DNA from 4 places in the Bradyrhizobium sp. Mp19 genome. Region 2 is predicted to be linked to each of the others. Evidence: predicted binding sites of a transcription regulator. Region 2 holds the regulator's gene; each other region holds the start of a gene.
The links. Region 2 encodes LexA, which represses DNA repair genes until DNA is damaged. Its sites were predicted from a motif close to TGTTCNNNNTGTGTTCNG; they were not measured.

Region 1 (3,362 bases), on a different contig from region 2:
CTTCAAGCCGGCGCGGCGCAGGCCGGTGGTGACAGCGGCATCGGCACTGAGCGCCGACACCGGCAGCGGGCCGACCGCCGCCGCCTCCTCGCCATCGGCGACAACCTTGCCCGAGGCGGTGCGTGTCAGCGTACGCGCCGCGATCGAGGTGCCTGATATCGCCGCGCTGACGGCAAAGCCGCGCCGGCTCAGCGCCCCCGTCACGGTCTGCAGCAGCGCGCGCTCGCCGCCGAACAGATGTGCGCAGCCGGTGATGTCGAGAAACAGACCGTAAGGCAGATCGAGCGCGACCAGCGGCGTGAAGCGGTCGCACCAGTCGGCGATGTCGTTCAGCGTCTTCAGGTCGGCGGCGGGATCGGCATCATAGACCGTGAGCTCCGGACAGATCGCCCGCGCATTGGCGAGCGGCAGCCCGATCGACAGCCCGGCGCGCACCGCGGCCTCGTCGATCGCGTGCAGCAGGATGGCGTTGTGGTCTTTTGCGACGACAACGCTGGGGAGTTCTTGCACCGTTGTCGTTTGTAAAAAAAGTCGGTGGTCTTTCTTCGCCTCTCCCGCTTGCGGGGGTCGAGACGAGCGAAGCTCGCTCTTAGGCCGGATCGCATCGTGAGATGCGATCCGGGTGGGGGCTCTCTCCTCAGCGGGACTCGTGGCGAGACCCCCACCCCAGCCCTCCCCCGCAAGCGGGAGAGGGAGCCCTACCACCGCCCGTGTGTCGGTTGGCACAACGGCATGTGCATCAGCTTGCGAGGCGATGTCCTGCGCGAGCTTGCGCTTGATGCGGTCGATGGGCAGGCGTGGCAGCCACAGGCTGAGAATACGCCGACGGTTCACTGAATTGGCACTCATCACATTTCCATTCCATGATCCATCGCCCGACCGGGCCATGACGATTGCGCACGAGTTCGGCCTCGAAGCGCGGCGTGCCCCACACGCTCGCGGCATTGCCCGGCGGCGAATGCGCCGCGCGCACGATCCAGCGCGTCTCCGCGGTCGAGGGGATCGGAGTTGCCGCGATCCGCAGCACCAGCGCGGTGACGCCGGAGGCTTGCGCGGCCAGGGTCAATTTGCGGCTGGCGACGAGATCGAGCTGGCGCGCCTGGCCCCAGACCTCGAGCACGACCGCGCCGAGCGCATCGCAGGCGAGCGCGTCGGCCGCGGTGCGCAAACCGCTGTCGACATCGGCGGCGCGCACCGTGACCAAGAGGCGCGGATCGAGGCCGAGTTCGGCAAGCCCGCGCATCGACAGCGCGCCGTTTTCGCGATCGGAAAAATCCTGCCGCACCCAGACCAGCGGCTTGCGTGCCGACAGCCGTCCGGCGAGCCCCGCAATGAAGCCGGTCGCCGCGCCGCCCTGATGGCCGGCCGCGAACACCTCGTGCAATGCTGCCGGCGCAAGCCCGCCGCGCAGCATCGCATCGGCGCCGGCGTGTCCAAGCGCGACGCGGTTCGGCATCGCCGCATCCGATGGCGCCTCGATGCGCGCGATGCTGCCGCGCAGAGACGCAAGCGTACCCATGCGTGCGCCGTTCATATGCGCCGCTCCTTCAACTTGAAAATTTGAGGTCGTCACTGCCTGAACAGAGAACCAAGGGACTGGCTCAATTGTTCATGGTATGTTCTAATATAAAGCTAACAGGGCCCGCAGAGTCAATCGGATTGGTGAGCTCATCGATTCATGAGTGGAATCAATGGGATTCAGCGGCCGCCGAACCGCACGGGCCCTGCTCTTCCGCAAGTCAGGCACGCAGGCCCCGAAAATGGCGGCGTGACGGAAACGGAGCAATCGCATGCGCATCATCGTGCTCGACAACGACACCGATTTCGAGGGCTGGCGCAAGGCCGCGCGGCGATTGGCGCTGAACGAAGTGAAGCCCGCGGAGATCACATGGACGGTACGCAGCGACGACGAATTGTCGTCGGCATCCTGCGTGAATGAATTGCCGGATACGCCGCAGGCGCGGTTCAATGTGTCGGCCAAATTCGTCGAGCTCGCAAAGGCCGCGATCCTGCATCGCAGTGACGAACGCTTTGCCCTGCTCTATCGCCTGCTGTGGCGGCTGCGCAGCAATCACGATCTGCTCGGCGCGACCGATGATCCCGATGTCGCCGAGGTCCACGCGATGGCGCGCGCGGTCTATGTCGATATCGACAGGATGCACGCGCATCTGCGCTTCCGCGAGATTGGCCGCGAGCGGACGGCGCATTACGTCGCCTGGTTCGAGCCGGAGCATCGCATCGTCGAGCTTGCCGCGCCGTTCTTCGCCGGCCGCTTCGCCGACATGCCGTGGTCGATTCTGACCCCCGACGTCTGCGCACATTGGGACGGGCACGCGATCTCGATCACGCCGGGCGTCGCCAAATCCGAAGTGCCGACCGAGGACCGGCTTGAGGAGGCCTGGCGGCGTCACGACAACGGCCGCTTCAATCCCGCACGGCTGAAAGTGATGGAGATGCCGCAAGCCTATTGGAGGAACCTGCCCGAGGACTCGATCATTAAGCCTCTGATCGAAGACGCAATGCGCATGACCAGCGGCCCCTTCATCGCACGCAAGGCGGCCGAGCCGCAGAAGCGGCAGGATACGCCGATGCCCCGCAAGCAAGCTCAAGGCAAGCAAGTTCAAGACAGGCAAGCTCACGACACAATCGCGGCCTTGCGCGAGGAGGCCGCCGATTGCCGCGCCTGCCCGCTGTGGAAAGATGCAACGCAGACCGTGTTCGGCGAGGGACCGCAGAGCGCAACGCTGATGCTGGTCGGCGAGCAGCCCGGCGACAAGGAAGATCTCGCAGGCCACCCCTTCGTCGGACCGGCCGGCCAGATGCTCGATCGCGCGCTGCAGGAAGCGGGCATCGATCGTCGCAAGGTCTATGTCACCAACGCAGTGAAGCACTTCAAATTCGTGCCGCGCGGGAAGATCCGGCTGCACCAGAAGCCGAGCACACCGGAGATCCGCGCCTGCCGCCAGTGGTACGAGCGCGAGCTCGCCACCATCAAGCCGGACCTCGTGATGGCGCTCGGCGCCACCGCCGCGCAGAGTGTGCTCGGCAAGATCACGCCGATCAACAAGAACCGCGGCCATCTGATCGATCACGACGGAACCAAGGTGCTCGTCACCGTGCACCCATCCTATCTGTTGCGGCTGCCGGATGAAAAAGCCAAGGCGCTGGAATATCAGCGCTTTATCGACGACCTGAAAATCGCCGCACATCAGTTGCGCAGATCAGCCGATGCAGCTTGAGTTCCGTAAAACCAGCGGAACCGGAGGAACCACATCGCAACGAGAAATTGTTCTAAACGCAGACAAATACCTACAACCTTTAATTGATCCGTGGTAGGGTAGCATGTTCCGCAGGTATCGGGC
Region 2 (3,362 bases):
GGCGGGATCGACCGGCCGTGGTCGCCGGCGGTTCCGGGCGACGGCGAGAGCGAGACGACGCTGCGCGCGCCGGCCGCCGCGCCGCGGCCCGCCGTGGACGCGACGCCGGCCGAGACCGATCTGCAGGGCGATGATTAGCGGTGGTCCGGTGAGGGGCCGCTCGGCAGCTCGAACAGGCCGAGATGGTATTCGTCGGAATCGGGGCCGGCGTCGGGCTTCTTGACGAGGGTAAAGGAAGCCTCGGGAAATTGCTCCCAGACTTTCAGGTCGTCGGCCGTCACCGTCAGCCAACCGAACCGGAACATGTAGCGGCCCGGTTCCGTGACGCGTCCAGCCTTTTGCCATGTGACCTTATCGACCACCGCGCACGTCCTCCGTGCCCGATGATGCGCCAAGGCGCCGGCCGACGCAAACCTCCTCCTGCGCCCCGGAAGCGGGAGTCCGGGGTCGCCCGAAATTGCTTAGGTCATCCGCCGCCGAACAGCTCATTCCGCGGCGACGATGCGCTCAACCCAAGAACAGCGTTGCGAATGCGGAGGGCCGCCGCTCCACAACCTTCGGCTTCTGCTCGACCGGCGGATGCAGCGCCGGCAATTGCAGCACGCTGACGCGCTGTCCCTCGACCAGCTGGGTCACCAGCACATGGCTGCCGTCGGGGAATTCGACCGCATCATGATGCCGATCGGGCACGTCGGGCTCGACTTCGTTGAACACGCCGACGCGATAGTTCAGCGTCTTGGTCCAGATCCAGCGGCTGTCGTAGCGAACGTTCTCGGCGAAAGCGAGCTCGGTGCCCGGCAGCATGCAGACCGCGACAGTGGGATCGTTCTCCGAAGCAAAGCCGCGGGTCGACGTGCCGCGGAACGTCGTCGTGATCAGCGTCTCTCCGACAATGGCGGGGCGCGATGCCACGGCGTGCAGACTATAGTCACACATCGGATGGCTCCTCATTTCGAGGTAGCGACCCGTGCCTCTCCTTGAGGCATTAGGGCCTCTACCAGAGTGGACGATAGCGAACGAGCTTCTGCTCGTTTCTGGGCGATTGTACGACTGGTCCGAGACCGCCTCCGATCACAAACACGCGACGCTGCGCGAGAGGTATCGGAGCGCATCGGGCAGGCCGTACGCTACACTATCATGCAAGGAACGATCCGACGTGTTGCTCGTTCCCGGCCGCCGCAAGTATTTGCAATTCAGTATTTGCGATAAAGGCCGATCAGCTTGCCCTGGATGCGGACCCGGTTCGGCGGCAGGATGCGCACTTCATAGGCGGTGTTGGCCGGCTCGAGCGCGATCGATGCGCCGCGGCGGCGGAAGCGCTTCAGGGTGGCTTCCTCCTCGTCGATCAGCGCCACCACGATGTCGCCGGTATTGGCGACGTCGTTGCGCTGGATCAGCGCCATGTCGCCGTCGAGGATGCCGGCATCGACCATCGAGTCGCCGCGCACTTCGAGTGCATAGTGCTCGCCGGCGCCGAGCATGTCGGGCGGCACGCTGATGGTGTGGCTGCGGGTCTGCAGCGCCTCGATCGGCGTACCGGCGGCGATCCGGCCCATCACGGGGACCGCGACCGGACGGTTGCCGTCGTCCTCGGCGATCGGCGGCGTGCTGGCGCGCCGGCCGAGGGTGCCTTCGATGACGCTGGGCGTGAAGCCGCGGCGGCCGTTGCCGCCGCCGGCCGAGAGTTCGGGCAGCTTGATGACCTCTATGGCGCGGGCGCGGTTCGGCAGGCGGCGGATGAAGCCGCGCTCCTCCAGCGCAGTGATCAGGCGGTGGATACCGGACTTCGAGCGCAGGTCGAGCGCATCCTTCATCTCGTCGAAGGAGGGCGGTACGCCGGCCTCTTTCAGACGTTCATTGATGAAACGCAGAAGTTCGTACTGTTTGCGCGTGAGCATCTCGAGTATTCCCCCGGTTGATAGCGTCGTTCGATTCCGAGACTCTTCTGGTGGGGCCTGCAGGCGGGGCCTGACCTCAGGAGCATGTGCTCGTTGCACCTGCTTCCACGCGGCTTCCCGATTGTAGACACCAGTACTCGAAACAAATCATGAACGGACACTATATGTTCGATATGTGTTCCGCAACCACTTAATTTCCGGTGAACGGATCAGGCAACGCACAAGCGGCGGGGCGCAAAAACCCTATTCGGGCAGTGTCAGGATCTCGCATTCGCTGCCTTTGACGGCCGCAGCCGCGAACGGCGGACGCACGAGAAGTGCCCGTGCCGCAGCGAGATTCCCGAGCAGCGACGAGTCCTGCTGCGTCACCGGCATTGCGATCAGCGTCCCGTCCTCGCGCGCTTCGAGACGTGCACGCAGATAGTCCTCGCGCTGGTCGTTGGCGGCGAGGTCGCGGCCGAGCAGGGCGCTCGTGCGGCGATGATGGATCACTTTCCGGCCGTTCAGCGCCCGAATCAACGGCACCAGGAACAGGAAGGCGCAGACATAGGACGACACCGGATTGCCGGGCAGGCCGATCACCCGCATCGCGCCGAGCCGGCCATGCATCATCGGCTTGCCGGGCCGCATCGCAATCCGCCAGAACGTCATGTCGACGCCCTCGGCCTCCAGCGACCGCTTGACGAGATCGTGGTCGCCGACCGAGGCGCCGCCTGTCGTGATGAGGACGTCGGCGCCGGCCTCGCGCGCCCGGCGAATGCCGGCCGTGGTCGCCTCCACCGTGTCGGCGGCAACGCCGAGGTCGATGGTCTCGGCGCCCTCGGCGCGCGCCAGCGCCCGCAGCGCGTAGCCGTTGGAATAGACGATCTGGCCGGGGCCGGGTTGCGAGCCCGGCATCACCAGCTCGTCGCCGGTCGCCAGCACCGCGACCTTCGGGCGGCGGCGCACCGCAAGTTCCGGATAGTTCATGGCGGCCGCCAGCGACAGCGCGCGGTCGGACAGGCGGCTGCCGCCGCTGAGCAGCACCTCGCCGGCACGGAAGTCGACCCCGGCCGGGCGGATGTGCCGCCCGACGCTGGCGGCCTCCGTGATCGTGATGTGGTCGCCGTCGACGGCGGTGTCTTCCTGGATGATAACCGCGTCGGCGCCATTGGGGATCACGCCGCCGGTGAAGATCCGCACCGCCTCGCCGGCGCCGACCGTCCGCTCGAACGGCCGGCCGGCGGCGACTTCGCCGATCACCTTGAGCCGGGCCTTTAGATCAGCCGCATCGGCGGCGCGCACCGCATAGCCGTCCATCGCCGACATCGGCTGCGGCGGCTGGGTGCGCAGCGCGGCGAGGTCGTGCGCCAGGGTGCGGTGGTAGGCGGCATCGAGCGCGATCATCTCCTCCGGCAGCGGTTCGGCGCCGGCGAGGACGGCGGACAGGGCATCGGCAACCGGCATCAGGGCCACGCTCAGAGC
Region 3 (3,362 bases), on a different contig from region 2:
AACAGCGCGCCGGCGGTCGAGACCAGCATGCCGACGCGGTAGGCCGCGACATAGGACGCCATCCCGGCGGCCTGCTCGCTTTCAGGCAGGCTTTCGACGCGGAAGGCATCGACCACGATGTCCTGCGTCGACGAGGCGGTTGCGACCAGCAGTGCGGCGAAGGCCGCGAACCATGGCGATCGCGCCGGATCGGCCATCGCCAGCACCAGGATCGCCGCGATCAAGAGCAGCTGCGCGAACAGCAGCCAGCCGCGGCGGCGGCCGAACATCTGCGTGAACAGCGGCACGTGCAGCGCGTCGACCAGCGGCGCCCAGAGGAACTTCAGCGTGTAGGGCGTGCCGATCAGCGCCAGCAGCCCGATGGTGCCGAGATCGACCCCGGCCTCCTTCATCCAGACCTGCAGCGTCGAGCCCGACAGCGCCAGCGGCAGCCCCGAGGAGAAGCCCAGCAGCAGCACGATCAGCACCCGCGGCTGCAGGTACACCGCAAAACTGTCGCGCCAGGAGGTGGCGGCGGGCTTTGGCTCCGGCTTTGCGGACGCGTCCGACGTCGCTTCAGGGGCTGTCATAGATGAGGTGTTACCAGATTCGGCCGCAAAAAGACTGTCCTCGCCCGGCGGGTGATGACACCAAAAGCTTGGCGGGGATGCCACATCAAATTTGGTGTCGTCCCTGCGAAAGCAGGGACCCATAACCACGAATGGTGGTTGGTGGGCGATGTCGGAACAACGAGCCTCCGCAACAACGAAAGCCGCGGCGTATGGGTCCCTGCTTCCGCAGGGACGACATGTGGAGACAACCTTGTTCCACCCACGCTGCCATCGCTTGGCTTGATCGGGCGACGGTCAAACCGGGCGATGACACTAAGTTTGTTGCGCAGCTGGTGCTTACTCCCCCGCCTGCAGTTTGCGCGGGGCGGGGAACAGGTCGGACGTGCTGGGCTTGACGAAGCGGGGGACCTCGATCGGGGTCTCGGACTTGCTGAAGTCGAGTTCCTCGATGCGGCCGGCGCGTTTCTCGATCTTGTCGGCGGAGATCAGGATCTGCCTGACGTCCTCGTTCACCTGGCCGAAATGGGTCTGCAGCTTCAGCACGCGATCGCGCAGGCGGCCGAGGTCGTCGCCGAGATGCATCACCTCGTTGCGGATCTGGTCGGCGGCGTCGCGGATGCGGGCGTCCTTCAGGATCTGCTGCATCACCTGAATCGCCAGCATCAACAGCGACGGCGACACCAGCACGACGCGGGCGCGATAGGCCTTCTGGATCACGTCGTCGAAGCCGTCATGGATCTCGGCATAGACCGATTCCGACGGCACGAACATCAGCGCGGTGTCCTGGGTCTCGCCCGGGATCAGGTACTTCTCCGCGATGTCGCTGACATGCTTCAGCACGTCGGCACGCAGCCGCTGGCTGGCGAATTTGCGCTCCTCGTCGCTGCGCGCATCGTGCAGCGCGGTCATGGCCTCGAGCGGGAATTTCGCGTCGATGCAGAGCGGGCGCTGGTCGGGCAGGAACACGACACAGTCCGGCCGCTTGCCCGACGTCAGCGTGTACTGGAACTCGAACGAGCCCTTCGGCATGCCGTCCTGGACGATCGCCTCCATCCGCGCCTGGCCGAACGCGCCGCGGGATTGCTTGTTGGCGAGCACGTCGCGCAGCGTCGTCACCTGGGTGGTGAGCTCGTTGAGGTTCTTGTGCGCGTGGTCGATGATGCCGAGCCGCTCGTGCAGCACGCGCAGCGAATCCATCGTGTTGCGGGTCGATTGCTCCATCGACTGGCCGACCCGGTGGGTCACCGAATCGAGCCGCTCGTTGACGGCCCGGGCCATCTCCGCCTGGCGGCCTGCCAGCGCCTGCGCCATCGCGTCGACCCGGCCGGAGGATTCGCTCTGGGCCCGCAGCATGTCGGCGAGCCGCTCCTCCAGCTCGTCGGCGCGGATGGCCTGGGCCATCGCGAGTTCCGCGCCGCGCCGGCTGGCGCGTGCGATCACCACCGCAATGGCGAGCAGCAGGATCAGCGCCAGCGCCCCAAGGCCGATCAATGCGTCGGAGACACGGACCGGAAGGTCGCCAATCGTCAGGAGAATCTCGTTCATGCCGGCAGTTGTAGCCGATTCGCGGCCGGGCGCGAACGAAGAGGGAACGTTTATGGGAAATGCATCCCTGATTTTCCGGGTTAATGCGGGGTGAAGAAACGTGGTTAAGGTTGTCCTAACGGGTTCCTGAGCGCATTGACCCCATGAAGTCAGCAGCTTAAATCGCCGCCATGGCATTAAGAGAAATTATCATCCTGCCGGACAAGCAGTTGCGGCTGGTGTCGAAACCGATCGAGAAGGTGACGCCGGAGATCCGCAAGCTGGCCGACGACATGCTCGAGACCATGTATGACGCGCCTGGCATTGGGCTCGCGGCGATCCAGGTCGCGCAGCCGCTGCGGCTGATCACCATGGACCTCGCCAAGCGCGACGAGAACGGCGAGACCATGGCGAAGCCGCGCGTCTTCATCAATCCGGAGATCATTGCGCGTTCGGAAGAGCTGTCGGTGTACGAAGAGGGCTGCCTGTCGATCCCCGAATATTACGAGGAGGTCGAGCGCCCGGCGCGGGTGCGCCTGCGATTCACCGATCTCGACGGCAAGGTGCATGAGGAGGATGCGGAGGGGCTCTACGCCACCTGCATCCAGCACGAAATCGATCATCTCAACGGCGTGCTGTTCGTGGATTATCTGTCGAAACTGAAGCGCGACCGCGTCTTCAAGAAATTCGAGAAGGCCGCCAAGCGCGCGGCGGAGTAGGATCGCCATCGGCACTCGACTCCCTCTCCCGCTTGCGGGGGAGAGCTGGGGTGGGGGTCTTGCCACGAGTCGTATCGCTGAGATAGCCCCCACCCGGATCGCATCTTCGATGCGATCCGGCCTCCCCCGCAAGCGGGAGAGGCCAACCGAATTCGCGGAAAGACCCGCGCGCTTCATATGCGATTCCTCTCCCCGCAAGGGAAGGAACAGACCGAGTTCTCGTCATGCCTCTCCGCCTGATCTTCATGGGCACGCCCGATTTCGCGGTGCCGACGCTGCTGGAGCTGGTGGCCCACGGCCATGAGGTCGTGGCGGTCTATACCCGCGCGCCGAAGCCGGGCGGGCGGCGTGGCTTGCAGCTGCAGCCGACGCCGGTCGAGCAGGAGGCGCGCCGCCTCGGCATTCCCGTGCTGACGCCGAAGACCCTCAAGACACCGGAAGCGCTCGAGGAGTTTCGTGCGCGTGACGCGGATGCCGCCGTCGTCGTCGCCTATGGCATGATCCTGCCGCAGGCTATTCTCGACGCGCCGAAGCTCGGCTGCTTCAACCTGCATGCCTCGCTGTTGCC
Region 4 (3,362 bases), on a different contig from region 2:
GATAGGTTCGGCGAAATTGCGCTTTACCTGGATCAGCTCGTCGGGCCGGATCGGGTCGATCGGCTCGCGGAGCGCCCCAAGGGCTTGGTCGATGCGGCGGCCGAGCTGCGGCCCGAAGCGCAAGGTAAGCGGCGCGCGCGGCTGCGCGAGCAGATCGCCAATGCGCTCGAAGCCGAGGACATGGAGCGCCGCGATCATGTCGGCTGGCAAACGAAGGGCCGCGAGCGGCAGGCCCGCCAGGACCGCGCTTCCGTGACCTGTCGGTGCGACCAGCGCAGGCCGGGCGGCGTAGCGAGCCAAGGCGTGCGCCGCGCCCCAGGTATCGGCAATCGCGGCGCGCGCCTGCACGCCGGATGCGGCAAGCCGGTCGATCAGGCCGGCGAGCATGGCGTCTTCGCCACCATGGAGGTGATCGGCGCCGGTGGAATCGATCACGAGCCCGTCCGGAGGATCGGCGGCGACGATCGGCGCGTAGCGTTGCAGCATCCACAGCGCGAGGCGGTCGAGCGCCCGGACGTCTCCGACCGCGTCGTGATTTTGAACGATGAGGCCCTGGACGAGGACCCGCGCCTTCGTCGCCGGCATTCCGACGCGCACCCCGGCGGCTTGTGCCGCAGCGTCCACCGCCAGCACCACCTGCTTTCTCCCGTCACGGCCTGTCAGGGCGAGCGGCGCCTCAGCCGGAGGCGCTGCGTCGCCAGCCTTCCGCCGAAGCCGGTCGGTGGACCAACTCGGCAGGAAGAGCGAGACGACCCGAGTCATCACACGCCTCCACTTCAAAATCTGCGCTTTCGCCCGCACGGGCGCGGATCAGCTCCAGGAGCCAGCGATGGCGGCCGACGCCGGGGACCGGCAGGGCTGCCGAGGGCATGACGGCGACGCGCCATCTGGTTGCTGCGGCCGTGGGCTGGCCAAAATCGGCAGCATCGGTCTGGCGACGCCACCGGCGCAATGCGATGCCTATCGTCCCGCTTCCCTCCGCACAGAGCTGGAGCCGCCGTGATGCGGTCATGTCGAGCCGTGCCACTTCGCCGACGACAGCACCGAGCCCGCCGTGGCGCAGACCTTCCTCGATGCAGGCGAGCACGGTCTTGTCGTTGCCGGCTTCAACGTAGATTACGCGGTCAGGTGCGAGACCTGCCTGGGCCAGCGCCGGCGCGAAGAGATCGGGCCGCGTGATGACCCAGAGAACTTTGCCCTTGGTTCGAGCCGCGATCCCGGCGGCAAAGAGCGCTGCTGCCGCGCCATCGACCGCGCCGTTACCGCCGCCGGCAATCTCGTGGAGCGCGCCGAGCGTCAGCCCACCGCCTGGAAGGCGCGAGTCGATGTCGATGATCCCGAACGGGAGCACCGATTTCACGCGCCGGCTTCTGCCTTCGATCTTCTCGATCTGAGCGCGCAACGATTCTATGGCGGGCTCGGGCCGCACGCTCGTAATTCACCTCCTGAGGCACGATAACGGTCATGTTCTCTATTTGTTCTAACTTCGAGACCTAGAGTCAAGGAGATTCGGGAGACGGACAACGGGATTGGACCAAGCTGCTGATGCCATATCGCTCTGACGGCGGCTCCTCGGTCGTCGTGGCCTGGGAATTATGCGAAAAACAGTGCATTTTGGCTCTGGTGGTGGAGCACGATACTTGCACGCCAGCTTGAACATCCCCAAGATTTGAACGAACGGCGAACATACGGGGGCAGTGCCCCATTTGGGGGGCAAATGCCAGTTCCGCAGGCGCGCTTTACTGAACTGCTCGCAGACATCGAGCCAAGCCCAACCACGAAGTCCCAGGCATCCGGCGGTCACACTGGAATTCGGGATCACCTTCGAAAGCAAGAAAAGTTCAAGGACAGGTACGTCTCGAGCTTCCTGTCGGGTAGTTACGCGCGGAGCACGTCAATCCGACCGCGGACATCGACTGACGGGGAGGAGCGGCCGGACGTCGACATCATCATCGTCACGAATTTCGAGACCAGCGACCATCCCGATGACGTGCTGAAGGAGGTCTGCCGCGCGCTGGAAGATGGTGACGATGGCTACCCCGTGGAGCGGATCAATAAGCGCTCCGTGCGGGTCGAGACCTGGCAGGCGGATATGGATATCGTTCCGGTCGTGCAGACGTGGAACGGATACATGATTCCGGACCGCGACAACGGCACCTGGAAGTTCACCAACCCACCAGTTCATACCTCGTGGAGTGCGAAACAGAACGAGAGGTTCGACGGCCGCTTCAAGCCGCTTGTGAAGCTGTTGAAGTGGTGGCGCCGTGTGAACCCCAGTGGCCGGCGTCCGAAAGGCTTTGTGCTCGAAGTGCTCGCTTCGGTCCACGCGCCGGGTGCAGAAACGCATTATGGCGAGGCGTTCGCACAGCTTCTCAAGAATATCCATGATGCGTACGGATTTCTCGCCTCGATGGACCAGAAACCTTTCATCGCGGATCCTGCGGATCAGTCGAATGACATTCTCGGCAAGGTGACAGTCCCTCAGTGGAAGGATTTCATTGAGAAGGTCCGTGTCTACGCCGACATTGCGCGTCGGGCGCAGGACGCAGATGACATGGAGGAAGCGACGCGCCAATGGAGGCGCGTCTTCGGCGATCGATTTAAGGCGACCGCGAACGTGGCGAAGGCGGCATCTTACGGTGGCTTCGCCGCAGCACCACCTGTGGCGGCTGGCTACTCATTCCCCAGTGCGATGGCAGCGCCTGCCAACAAGCCGCGTGGCTTCGCTTGAAGTTCTGGTGGCTGACTGACTCACCGAGGCTGGCAGCCGAGAAAGCCGCAATCGAGGCGCTTGCGCGTGACGAGACCTGGTATGAGCTCGTGCGCTGGCGATTCCACGAAGGCAGACTGAGCGCGGAAGGCATTCTGGTAGCGCACGGGCACCGCTATCCGGTCCGTCTGGCCTATCCGGATCAATATCCGGAGGTTCCGGCTTGGGTGGAACCGCAAGGCGAGATTCGCTGGACAACTCATCAGTACGGCAAGGGGACACTCTGCCTGGAACTGCGGCCCGACAACTGGACGCCGGGTGCGACTGGCGTCGATGTTCTCCGCAGCGCGCACAACCTTCTCATACTCGAGAACCCTCTTGGAGAGGGTGAGCAGCGGGCGCCGTCGGCGCACGACGTCGGCGAATTGCAGGCCTACGATTGGGGTGCCAATCCCGTTCTGATCGGCTCGGGCTGTGCCGCAAGGATCCGGGCGGGCGTCGCGAATGTCCTTAGCGCGCTGCGGTGGATGGCTAACGATGATGTGTGGCCTATCATGATTCACGACGATGACGACCGACGGTTGCCCCGACGGCCGCCGGGGCCTGACCTCAACAGTTGGCGTTTCGAGGTGCCGGTCTACGTGTCCGATGC

Region 1: QJT82_RS06620 (DNA repair protein) is a predicted target of LexA. The motif match lies at 1,607-1,624, and genes of this name have one in related genera.
Region 3: rmuC (DNA recombination protein RmuC) is a predicted target of LexA. The motif match lies at 2,128-2,145, and genes of this name have one in related genera.
Region 4: QJT82_RS05000 (ImuA family protein) is a predicted target of LexA. The motif match lies at 1,466-1,483, and genes of this name have one in related genera.

Annotation. Positions count from the first base shown of each region.
Region 1 covers NZ_JASAUT010000004.1:4,620-7,981, forward strand. The annotation lists gene QJT82_RS06615 (DNA polymerase Y family protein) at 1-510, opposite strand, end outside; gene QJT82_RS06620 (DNA repair protein) at 740-1,534, opposite strand; gene QJT82_RS06625 (UdgX family uracil-DNA binding protein) at 1,791-3,239, shown strand.
Region 2 covers NZ_JASAUT010000053.1:50,591-53,952, forward strand. The annotation lists gene QJT82_RS36160 (ComEC/Rec2 family competence protein) at 1-138, shown strand, start outside; gene QJT82_RS36165 (hypothetical protein) at 135-362, opposite strand; gene QJT82_RS36170 (hypothetical protein) at 508-936, opposite strand; gene lexA (transcriptional repressor LexA) at 1,194-1,898, opposite strand; gene glp (gephyrin-like molybdotransferase Glp) at 2,142-3,353, opposite strand.
Region 3 covers NZ_JASAUT010000090.1:4,754-8,115, reverse strand. The annotation lists gene QJT82_RS42470 (MFS transporter) at 1-569, opposite strand, end outside; gene rmuC (DNA recombination protein RmuC) at 888-2,096, opposite strand; gene def (peptide deformylase) at 2,267-2,794, shown strand; gene fmt (methionyl-tRNA formyltransferase) at 3,019-3,362, shown strand, end outside.
Region 4 covers NZ_JASAUT010000002.1:462,711-466,072, reverse strand. The annotation lists gene QJT82_RS05005 (DNA polymerase Y family protein) at 1-762, opposite strand, end outside; gene QJT82_RS05000 (ImuA family protein) at 677-1,429, opposite strand; gene QJT82_RS04995 (nucleotidyltransferase) at 1,718-2,731, shown strand; gene QJT82_RS04990 (ThiF family adenylyltransferase) at 2,728-3,362, shown strand, end outside.